Regions from separate parts of the Kitasatospora sp. NPDC098663 genome, predicted to be linked through region 3. Evidence: riboswitches for the same ligand, from Rfam matches in the RefSeq annotation. Region 3 holds a riboswitch; each other region holds the start of a gene.

Region 1 (3,248 bases), 220 kb from region 3:
CCCAGGTGCTCCTTGGGCGTGACGTAGCAGAGCATCGCGGTGCCCCACCAGGCGATCATCGCGGCGCCGATGCCCGAGGTGATGTGGTCGTAGCCGGGGGCGACGTCGGTGGTGAGCGGGCCGAGGGTGTAGAACGGCGCCTCGTCGCAGATCTCCTGCTGGAGATCCATGTTCTCCTTGATCTTGTGCATCGGGACGTGGCCCGGGCCCTCGATCATCACCTGGACGTCGCGCTCGCGGGCGATCCGGCCGAGTTCGCCGAGGGTCTGCAGTTCGGCGAACTGCGCCTCGTCGTTGGCGTCCGCGATGGAGCCGGGGCGCAGGCCGTCGCCGAGCGAGAAGGTGACGTCGTAGCGCGCGAGGATGTCGCAGAGCTCCTCGAAGTTGCTGTAGAGGAAGTTCTCCTGGTGGTGCGCCAGGCACCAGGCGGCCATGATCGAGCCGCCGCGCGAGACGATGCCGGTCTTGCGGCGGGCGGTCAGCGGGACGTACCGGAGCAGCACGCCGGCGTGGACGGTCATGTAGTCGACGCCCTGCTCGCACTGCTCGATGACGGTGTCCCGGTACACCTCCCAGCTCAGGTCCTCGGCCTTGCCGTCGACCTTCTCCAGGGCCTGGTAGAGCGGCACGGTGCCGATCGGCACGGGGGAGTTGCGCAGGATCCACTCGCGGGTGGTGTGGATGTTGCGGCCGGTGGAGAGGTCCATGACGGTGTCGGCGCCCCACCGGGTGGCCCAGGTCATCTTCTCCACCTCCTCCTCGATCGAGGAGGTGACGGCGGAGTTGCCGATGTTGGCGTTGATCTTCACCAGGAAGTTGGTGCCGATGATCGCCGGCTCCACCTCGGGGTGGTTCACGTTGACCGGGATGACGGCCCGGCCGCGGGCCACCTCGGCCCGCACGTACTCGGGGGCGAGGCCCTCGCGCAGCGCCACGAACTCCATCTCGGGGGTGACCACGCCCCGCTTGGCGTAGGCGAGTTGGGTGACGGCGGCACCGCCGCGGCCGCGCAGCGGGCGGCGCGGGCGGCCCGGGAAGACGGCGTCCAGGTTGCGCAGGTTCCCGCCGCGCGGCGAGGTGTGCTTGATCCCGTCGTCCTCGGGGCGCGCCTCGCGGCCGTCGTACTCCTCGACGTCGCCGCGCTGGCGGATCCAGGCGTCGCGCAGGGCGGGCAGGCCGCGCCGCACGTCGGGTTCGTAGGCCTGGTCGGTGTACGGGCCGGAGGTGTCGTACAGCGGGACGGTCCTGCCGTTGGTGAGCTGCACCTCGCGGTACGGGACCCGCAGGTCGGGCCGGGACCCTTCGCGGTAGGCCTTGCGCCAGGCCGGGGTGGGGTAGCCGGTGCCGGCGCTGGTGACGGTGGCGGTGGCGGCCTCGCCGGCCTCGGTGCCGCTGTTCCCGGTGCCACTGTTCCCGGTGCTGCGGGCAGGCTGCGGCTGTGCTTCGAACGTGGTCATCTGACCTCATACTCCCTACGCCGGCATTACCCGGTCAGGTTCCTGCGGTCGACGCAGCCGTCGGTCCGTCCGTCGACGTCCCGGTCAGCGCCCTCTCAGCCCGGTGCTCCGAGCTCCCGCGTCGGCAGGCGGTGTTGCCTGCACATGACGCCCAACACCGTAGCGAGCCGATCGCCGCAGGTCCAGCACGCCCCAGCAGGCCGGACGTCGCGCCGGGAACGCCGAAGGCCCGGCCCCCCGTCCAGGGGGGCCGGGCCTCGGGCGGTTGCTCAGCCCTTGGCGGCCTTCTTCACCAGGACCACCACGGCGGCGGCGATGCCGGCGACGACCAGCACCTTGATCATGATGCTCAGCAGGGCGCCGACGACGCCGAAGACGAATCCCAGGATGTTCCAGAGCAGCACCAGGACCAGCACCGGGATGACGATGTTCCGCACCCAGGAGGGCAGCGACTTCCAGAGCTCAGCCATGACCGTTCCTTCTCTCCCCGTGGGGTCGGCTGCCGTCCGGTGCCGCATCCCGCTTGCTTTCGGTACTTCGATCGTACGGGGACACGAGTGCCGGAACGAGGCCTGTCGGCCCGGAGAGAACCCCTAGATCACCCCGACCCGGGGCCCCGGGGAGACCCGGGTGCCGGCCTCGGGGACGACCCCCGGGAAGGGCCCCGCACCCCCTGCGGCCAGCGGTCAGACCGGCCAGCGCTCGCCGCGCCAGGCGGCGTCCCAGAACATCCACTCGTAGCGCGAGGTGGTCGTGAAGTGCTCGACGACCCGGCGCCGTTCGGCCGGGGAGATCTCCTCGCCGAGGCGGTCGGTGAGCGCCAGCACCCGGCGGACGACGGACTGGAACGCCTCGTCGCCGTAGGTGGCGATCCACTTGGCGTACAGCGGGTCGGGGGAGCCCTGGGCGAGCAGCGCCTCGCCGACCCGGGCGTAGATCCAGTAGCAGGGCAGCACCGCGCCGACGGCCTCGGCGAAGGAGCCGCCGTAGACGGTGGCCAGCAGGTAGCTGGTGTAGGCCCGGGTGGTGGGCAGCACCGGTTCGGCGGCGGCCTGCTCGGCGCTGCCGCCGAAGGCGGTCAGGAACTCGGCATGCATGCCCTGTTCCGCGGCCAGCGCGCCGACCGCGTCGTCGGCGAAGGCCCGCACGTCCTCCTCGCCGGGCGCCTTGGCGGCGCAGACGGCGAGCGCGCGGGCGTAGTCGCGCAGGTAGTGCGAGTCCTGGACGACGAAGTGGCGGAAGGCCGCACGCGGCAGGGTGCCGTCGGTGAGGCCGCCGATGAAGGGGTGGGCGAGGATCTCGGCGTACACCGGCTCGATGGCCGCCCAGAGTTCTTCCGTCAGGCTCTTGCTCATGCCCAGGACCCTAGACCGTCCGTCCCCGGTCGGGCCCGGTCGGTCCCCTGCCAGTTCCCGGCCAGTCCCCGGTCGGTTCCCGATCGATCCGCGGGCGGTCAGCCCTCGGGCGGGGAGAACACCACCAGGACCCGGAGCTCCTCGGTGACGTGGTGGAAGCGGTGCGGGGTGCCGGCCGGGACGTAGGCGACGGTGCCGCGCCCGACTGTGGCGGTCTCGGCGCCGACGGTCAGTTCGGCGCGGCCGCTGATCACCTGGTAGATCTCGTCCTGGTCGTGCGCGGTCTGCGGGTCGGTGTCGCCGGGGGAGAGCGCGTAGAGCCCGGCGGACATCCGCGGTTCGCGCAGGAAGCGCAGGTAGGCGCCGTCGTTCGCCGCGCGTTCGACGTCCAGTTCGTCCAACCGGAACAGCTTCACCGCTGCTCCCCTCCTTCGTC
Region 2 (3,248 bases), on a different contig from region 3:
GTGGTCGTGGCGGACACCCGGCGGGGCTCGCCGTTGACGGTCAGCCCGATCTCGGCCGGTGCGGGCCGGGTCGGTGCGGCCTGGGCCGGTGCGGTCTGGGGTGGTGCGATCTCGGTCATGCGGAGGCCTTCGCGGTGGAGCGGTCGGGGGAGAACCGGGTGGGTGTGAACGGCTGTGCGAGCTCGGGGAGTTCGCCGGTCGCCAGGTACTCGGCGAGCAGGTCGGCGGTCACCGGGGTGAGCAGCACGCCGTTGCGGTAGTGGCCGGTGGCGGCGACCAGCCCGGGCAGCGCGGTCGGGCCCAGCAGCGGGGCGTTGTCCGGCGAGCCGGGCCGCAGCCCGGCCGAGGTCTCCAGCAGCGGGAGTTCGGTGATGCCCGGCACCAACTCGTGGGCGTCGCGCAGCAGTTCGTACACCCCGCCGGCGGTGACGGTGGTGTCGTAGCCCTGCTCCTCGGTGGTCGCGCCGATCACCAGCTCGCCGTTCTCCCGGGGCACCAGGTACAGGTGCTGTCCGCGCACCACCGCGCGCACGTTGCGGGACAGGAACGGCCGGTACGCCTCGGGGATCCGCAGCCGCAGGATCTGCCCCTTCACCGGGCGGACGGCCGGCAGTACGCCCTCCGGCAGCCCGGGCAGCCGGTGGCTGTGCGGGCCGGCCGCGAGCACCACCTGGTCGGCCCTCGGGGTCTCGCCGGTGCCGAGCCGGGCGCCGACCGCGCGGCCGCCCTCGACCAGCAGCCCGACGGCCTCGGCCCGGTGGAGCACGACCCCGGCGAGCTCGCAGGCGGCCACCAGGGCGGTCAGCAGCCGGCGCGGATCCACCTGGTGGTCGTCCGCGACGTGCAGGCCGCCGCGCACGCCGGGGGCGAGCATCGGCTCCAACCTGCGGGCCTCCCGGCCGGTCAGCCAGGACGAGTCCAGGCCGAGCCGCTGGTGGAAGGCGTGCAGCTCGCGCAGTTCCTCGCGGTCGTCGGAGTCCAGCGCGACGGCGATCGTGCCGCACCGGCGGTACCCGGTGTCCAGGCCGCCGCTCGCCTCGGTGAGCTCGGCGGCGAAGTCCCCGTACCGCTGGTTGGAGGCCATGCCGAGGCGCAGCAGCGGCTCCTCCCCGTACTGCAGCTCGGTGACCGGGGCGAGCATCCCGGCCGCGACCCCGGCCGCCCCGCCGCCGGGGGAGGGGTCGACCACGACGATGTTCCTCAGCCCGCGCTGCGCGGCGCGCCAGGCGACGGCGAGGCCGATGACGCCCCCGCCGATCACCAGCACGTCGGCGTGGGTTTCCTCGGGCAAGCGTGACAAGGCTGCTCTTCTCCCTTCGCCGGAATGACCCGGATCAGGTTCGGACGGTCGCGGGCCGTGCCAGCCCGCCTCTCAGCCCGGTACGCCGGGCTCCCGTGATGGTGCCCCCACCATAACGCCGGGGGCGGGCCCGGCCGAAGGCCCGTACGCGGGGTGGACGGGCCGGTGGCCCCGGCAGGGCGCTGAGTACAGTGACGGGCGTGGCAGAGCTGAACGGAACGGATCGGGTGGTCGTCGTCGGGGCCGGGCTGGCCGGGGCGCAGTGCGCCCTGAAGCTGCGGCAGGGCGGCTGGCGGGGGCGGATCACGCTGGTCGGGGAGGAGCCGCACGCGCCGTACGACCGGCCGCCGCTCTCCAAGGACGTGCTGCTCGGCAAGGCCGACGCCACCACCCTGGACATCGACTTCCCGCACCTGGGCGTCGAACTGCTCACCGGCCGCCGCGCCACCGGCCTCACCCCCGGCGTGCTGCACACCGACGCCGGTGACCTCCGGTACGACGCCCTGGTGATCGCCACCGGCGCCACCCCGCGCGCCCTGCCCGGCGCCGAGCGCGCGCACCTGTTGCACACCCTGGACGACGCGCTGGCGCTGCGCGCCCTGCTGCGGCCCGGCCTGCGGCTGGTGCTGGTCGGCGCGGGCTGGATCGGCGCCGAGGTGTCCACCGCCGCCCGCGCGGCCGGCTGCGAGGTGACGGTGGTCGAGGCGGGCCCGGCGCCCGTCCCCGGCGCGCTGCCGGCCGAGGTCGGTTCGGCGATGGCCGCCTGGTACGCCGAGGCCGGCGTCGACCTGCGCTGCGGGGTCGGCGTGGCCGCCGTCGAGGAGGGCGCGGTGCTGCTGGCGGACGGCTCGCACCTGCCCGCCGACGAGGTCGTGGTCGGCGTCGGCGCCCGGCCCGCGACGGGCTGGCTGGCCGGTTCCGGCGTCGAGCTGGACGGCACCGGCGCCGTCCTGGTCGACGAACGGCTGCGCACCGGCCTGCCCGGCGTCTTCGCGGCCGGGGACTGCGTCAGCTACCCGTCCGCCCGCTCCGGCGCCCGGCTGGCCGTCCAGCACTGGGACCACGCGTTGCAGTCCGGCGAGGCCGTGGCGGCCGCCGTCCTCGGCGCGGACGCGCCGCCGTACGACCCGGTGCCGTACTTCTGGTCGGAGCAGTTCGGGCGGATGGTCCAGTACGCGGGGCGGCACGCCGAGGGCGACGAACTGCTGTGGCGCGGCGGCCCGCAGGACGCCTCCTGGACGGTGCTCTGGCTGCGCGACGGGGTGCCGAGCGCGCTGCTGGCCGTCGACCGGCCGCGCGACCTGACCCAGGGCCGCCGGCTGATCGAGCGCGGTACCGCGCTGGACCGGGCCCGTGCGGCGGACCCCTCGGTGCCGCTGAAGTCGGCGGTCGCGGGGTAGCGGCTGGTGCGCGGGGGGCTGTGGAGGTGGCAGTCTGGTGGCGTGAGTGAGATTGAAAGCAAGATCGAAGCCCTGGTTTCCGAGTGGATGTACCTGCCCGACATCTCGGAGCAGTGGGGGGTGCGTGTCACCGAGGTGCGCGACCTGGTCCGCAGCGGCGGGCTGATCGCCGTCCGGCGGGGCCCCAACAAGTCGCTGCAGGTCCCTGCGGCGTTCATCGACGGCCAGGGGCTGGTCAAGCACCTGTCCGGCACCCTGACCGTGCTGCGCGACTGCGGGTACAACGACGTGGAGATCCTGGAGTGGCTCTTCACCGAGGACCCGTCGCTGCCCGGCAGCCCGATCCAGGCGCTGCAGGAGAACCGCGGCACCGAGGTCAAGCGGCGCGCCCAGGCGATGCTGATCTGATGGCGGCGGACGCACCGCGCCGGCGGCTGGCCGACGCCCGGCTGTACCTGTGCACCGACGCCCGCCGGGAGCAGGGCGACCTCGCCCAGTTCCTGGACGCGGCGCTGGCGGGCGGGGTGGACATCGTCCAGCTCCGCGAC
Region 3 (3,248 bases):
CAGAAGTCCGTCCACCAGCCGGCCACCGCGGTCGGCGCGATGAACTGGTAGACCGCGAAGCCCAGCACCCACGGCAGCAGCATCAGGCGGCGCGAGGGCGCGTCGGCGGAGAGGTTCCAGCCGTACCGGCCGGCGCCGAAGAAGTAGTCGACCGCCAGCACCGCCAGCAGCGGCACGAAGACCGAGCCGATCAGGCCGAGGAAGTTGGTGTAGGTGTCGGTGAACTTGTCGATCTGCAGCGCCAGCACGGTGATCAGCAGGCCGATCCCGCCGGTCAGCACCCGGCGGTCCACCTTCGGCAGCAGGTTCTGCACCGACATCGCGGTCGAGTACACGTTGGCGAAGGACTGGTCCGTCTCGCGCAGCACCAGCACCAGCAGGAACAGCCAGCCGGCCCAGACGCCGAGGAAGGAGTCGAAGATCCTGTTCGGGTCGCCGCCGGACTGCAGCAGCGCCATCAGGCCGAGCACGTAGCACCAGACCTGGGCGATCGTGTAGCCGGAGAAGCTGCCCCAGAACGCCGAGCGCGCGGTGCGCGAGTGCCGGGTGTAGTCGGCGGCCAGCGGGACGAAGGAGATCGACACCGCGATCATCGCGTCGGTGGCGCCCAGGAAGCCGTGCCAGTTGCCGGCGCCCGGGTCGGGCACCCCCTGGCGGCCCAGTTGGACGGTGAAGTACACCATCGCGACGGCGACCGCACCGGCCACGAAGCGGCGCAGCACCGCGATCGAGCCCAGCGGCCAGATGGTCAGCGCGGTGGTCAGCGCTCCCGCCAGGAGCACGAACAGCCAGCGGTAGCCGTCGGTGTGGGCGACGGTCTGCGCGCCCGCCGCGATCGTCAGCAGCTCGAACACGCCCCAGCCGACGCACTGGACGATGTTCAGCACCGTCGGGACGTACGACAGCCGGGTGCCGAACAGCCCGCGCAGGTTCGCCATCGCGGGCGCGCCGGTACGGGCCCCGATCAGCGCGGCCACGCCGAGCATCGCGGTGCCGACCACGGTGCCGGCCACGATCGCGGTCACCGCGGCGGCCAGCGACAGCTCGCTGCCCTTGGCGCCGAGCACGGTCGCGGCGGTGGAGAAGCCGATCAGGCTGACGCCCAGGTTCATCCAGAGCGCGAAGTGGTCCCGGAAGCGCAGCGTGCGCGGCGGCTCGGTGTCCAGCACGAGCGGCGCCTCGGTACGCTCCGGGCGGTCCAGGACGGCGGTCGCCGTGCCGGTGGGGCCGGTGCGCCCGCTGTCACCGCCGTCAGCGGCCGGGGACGGTTCCGGGAAACCCTTGGACGCGGGCGCGCCCGAAGAAGAGGATGGCGAAGCAGGCGACATGGCCGATACTCCCTACGCCGGCATTACCCGGACAGGTTCCGGCGGTCTGCGCCCCCTCGACGGTCCGCCCACGATCCCGTGGCGTACGGTCGACCAGCGCACTCTCAGCCTGGTTGGTCCAAGCTCCCGCGTGTCAGTTGTGAGCGACAGGCTAACCGGCCCGGGGGTGAACGCCAAGGCCACGGGGTGTGCGGCCCGCATCGCGGGACGCCCGGCGGAGGTGGGGGAGCCTCCGGTCGTCGGCGCAGGACAGCCTGGTCGGCGGCCCGGCTGTCGGCGGCGGCTAAGGATTCTTATGAGTTATTCAGAGGGGTCCTTACGGCAATCGAATCGGCAGTACGAAAAACTATGGTCCTTGGTTCTGTCAGCTATGGAGGTCGTTCGTGAGCACCGAGCGCGAGGTTGGGCCCACCGGGCCGCAGGGGGAGCAGCCCTCGGGCGGCCAGGCGGCGGCTGTTCCCGCTTCCGACGGCCACGCCTCGGGCGGGCACCAGCCGACACTGGCCTTCGGCCGGGTCCCCGAGCCCGGGGCCGCTCCGGCCGCCGAGGCCGCACCGGCTGAGGCCGCGCCGACGGAGGGCGTCGCGGCCGATGGTGTTCCGGCCGAGGGGGGGTACCAGCCCACCGTGGCCTTCACCAAGGTCCCCGCGCCGGAGGCGGCCCCGCAGGCCCCGGCCGCGCCGGTCGCCGACGCGCCGGCCGCGCCGGTCGCCGACGCGCCGGCCGCGCCGGTCGCCGACGCGCCGGCCGCCCCGGTCGACGCCGCCGCCGGCTACATCGACGCGCCGCCGCCGGTCCTGCCGCCCGCCCCGCCGGTCCCGGCCGCGCCGGCGGCACCCACCGCACCCGCCGCACCCGTCGCCGAGAGCCCGGCCCTGCCGTCGGGCGCCAACCCGTACGCCACCCCGGCCCACGGCGTCCCCGCCGCCGGCCCGCACGACCCGTACGGCACCCCGGCCGCCCCCGGCGCGCCCGCCGCGCACCCCGCGCCCGGCCACCACCCGTTCGGCGCCGGCCAGCCGCTCGGCGGCTGGGGTGCCGCCCACGACGCCGGCGGCGGCGCGGGCTACCCGGGCGGCCCGGCCGGACCGCTCGGCTACCCGGCCGACTACCCCGGCGGCCCCGGCGGCCCGCGCAAGAAGCGCGGCGGCGGCCTGGTCGCCCTGATCGCCGCCGTCGCGCTGGTCGCCGGCGTGGCCGGCGGTGCGCTCGGCGTGACCGTCGCGGACCGCAACGACAGCACCAACAGCGCCGACGACCACCGCAGCACCACCGTCCAGGCCAGCAACACCCAGAAGAACGAGCCCGCCCCCGGTTCGATCGCCGGCATCGCGCAGAAGGCGCTGCCCAGCGTCGTCACCATCAAGGCGCAGGGCAACGGCGAGTCCGGCACCGGCACCGGCTTCGTCTTCGACACCGAGGGCCACATCCTCACCAACAACCACGTGGTCGCGCCGACCCTCAACGGCGGCAAACTGACCGTCAAGTTCGCCGACGGCACGTCCTACAACGCGTCCGTGCTGGGCCACGCCGAGGGCTACGACGTCGCCGTGGTCAAGATCGACAACCCGCCGAAGAGCAAGCTGGCCCCGCTTCCGCTGGCCGACTCCGACAAGGTCAACGTCGGTGACGCCACCGTCGCGATCGGTGCGCCGTACGGCCTGGAGTCGACCGTCACCAGCGGCATCGTCAGCGCCAAGGACCGCCCGGTCGCCTCCGGCGACGAGACCGGCGGCCAGTCCTCCTACATGAACGCGCTGCAGACCGACGCCTCCATCAACCCCGGCAACTCCGGCGGCCCGCTGCTCGACTCCAGCGGCTCGGTGATCGGCATCAACTCGGCGATCCAGTCCAACGCCTCCGCCAACGGCCGGGCCGGCAGCATCGGCCTCGGCTTCGCCATCCCGATCAACCAGGCCA

What was found. A riboswitch is a leader RNA that binds a small molecule or an ion and turns the genes downstream of it on or off. The one in region 3 is predicted to bind thiamine pyrophosphate.
Region 1: linked by a shared signal. The riboswitch ahead of thiC (phosphomethylpyrimidine synthase ThiC) and the one ahead of ACIQVZ_RS02445 (purine-cytosine permease family protein) in region 3 are both predicted to bind thiamine pyrophosphate.
Region 2: linked by a shared signal. The riboswitch ahead of thiO (glycine oxidase ThiO) and the one ahead of ACIQVZ_RS02445 (purine-cytosine permease family protein) in region 3 are both predicted to bind thiamine pyrophosphate.

The regions. Positions count from the first base shown of each region.
Region 1 is NZ_JBIWAP010000002.1:302,483-305,730, reverse strand. Features, by position in the region: gene thiC (phosphomethylpyrimidine synthase ThiC) at 1-1,457, opposite strand, end outside; TPP riboswitch at 1,453-1,587, opposite strand; gene ACIQVZ_RS03420 (DUF5326 family protein) at 1,727-1,927, opposite strand; gene tenA (thiaminase II) at 2,144-2,812, opposite strand; gene ACIQVZ_RS03410 (cupin domain-containing protein) at 2,911-3,228, opposite strand.
Region 2 is NZ_JBIWAP010000014.1:13,155-16,402, forward strand. Features, by position in the region: gene thiS (sulfur carrier protein ThiS) at 1-119, opposite strand, end outside; gene thiO (glycine oxidase ThiO) at 116-1,291, opposite strand; TPP riboswitch at 1,295-1,407, opposite strand; gene ACIQVZ_RS17250 (NAD(P)/FAD-dependent oxidoreductase) at 1,492-2,700, shown strand; gene ACIQVZ_RS17255 (Rv2175c family DNA-binding protein) at 2,743-3,108, shown strand; gene thiE (thiamine phosphate synthase) at 3,108-3,248, shown strand, end outside.
Region 3 is NZ_JBIWAP010000002.1:79,277-82,524, reverse strand. Features, by position in the region: gene ACIQVZ_RS02445 (purine-cytosine permease family protein) at 1-1,328, opposite strand, end outside; TPP riboswitch at 1,321-1,468, opposite strand; gene ACIQVZ_RS02440 (S1C family serine protease) at 1,712-3,248, shown strand, end outside.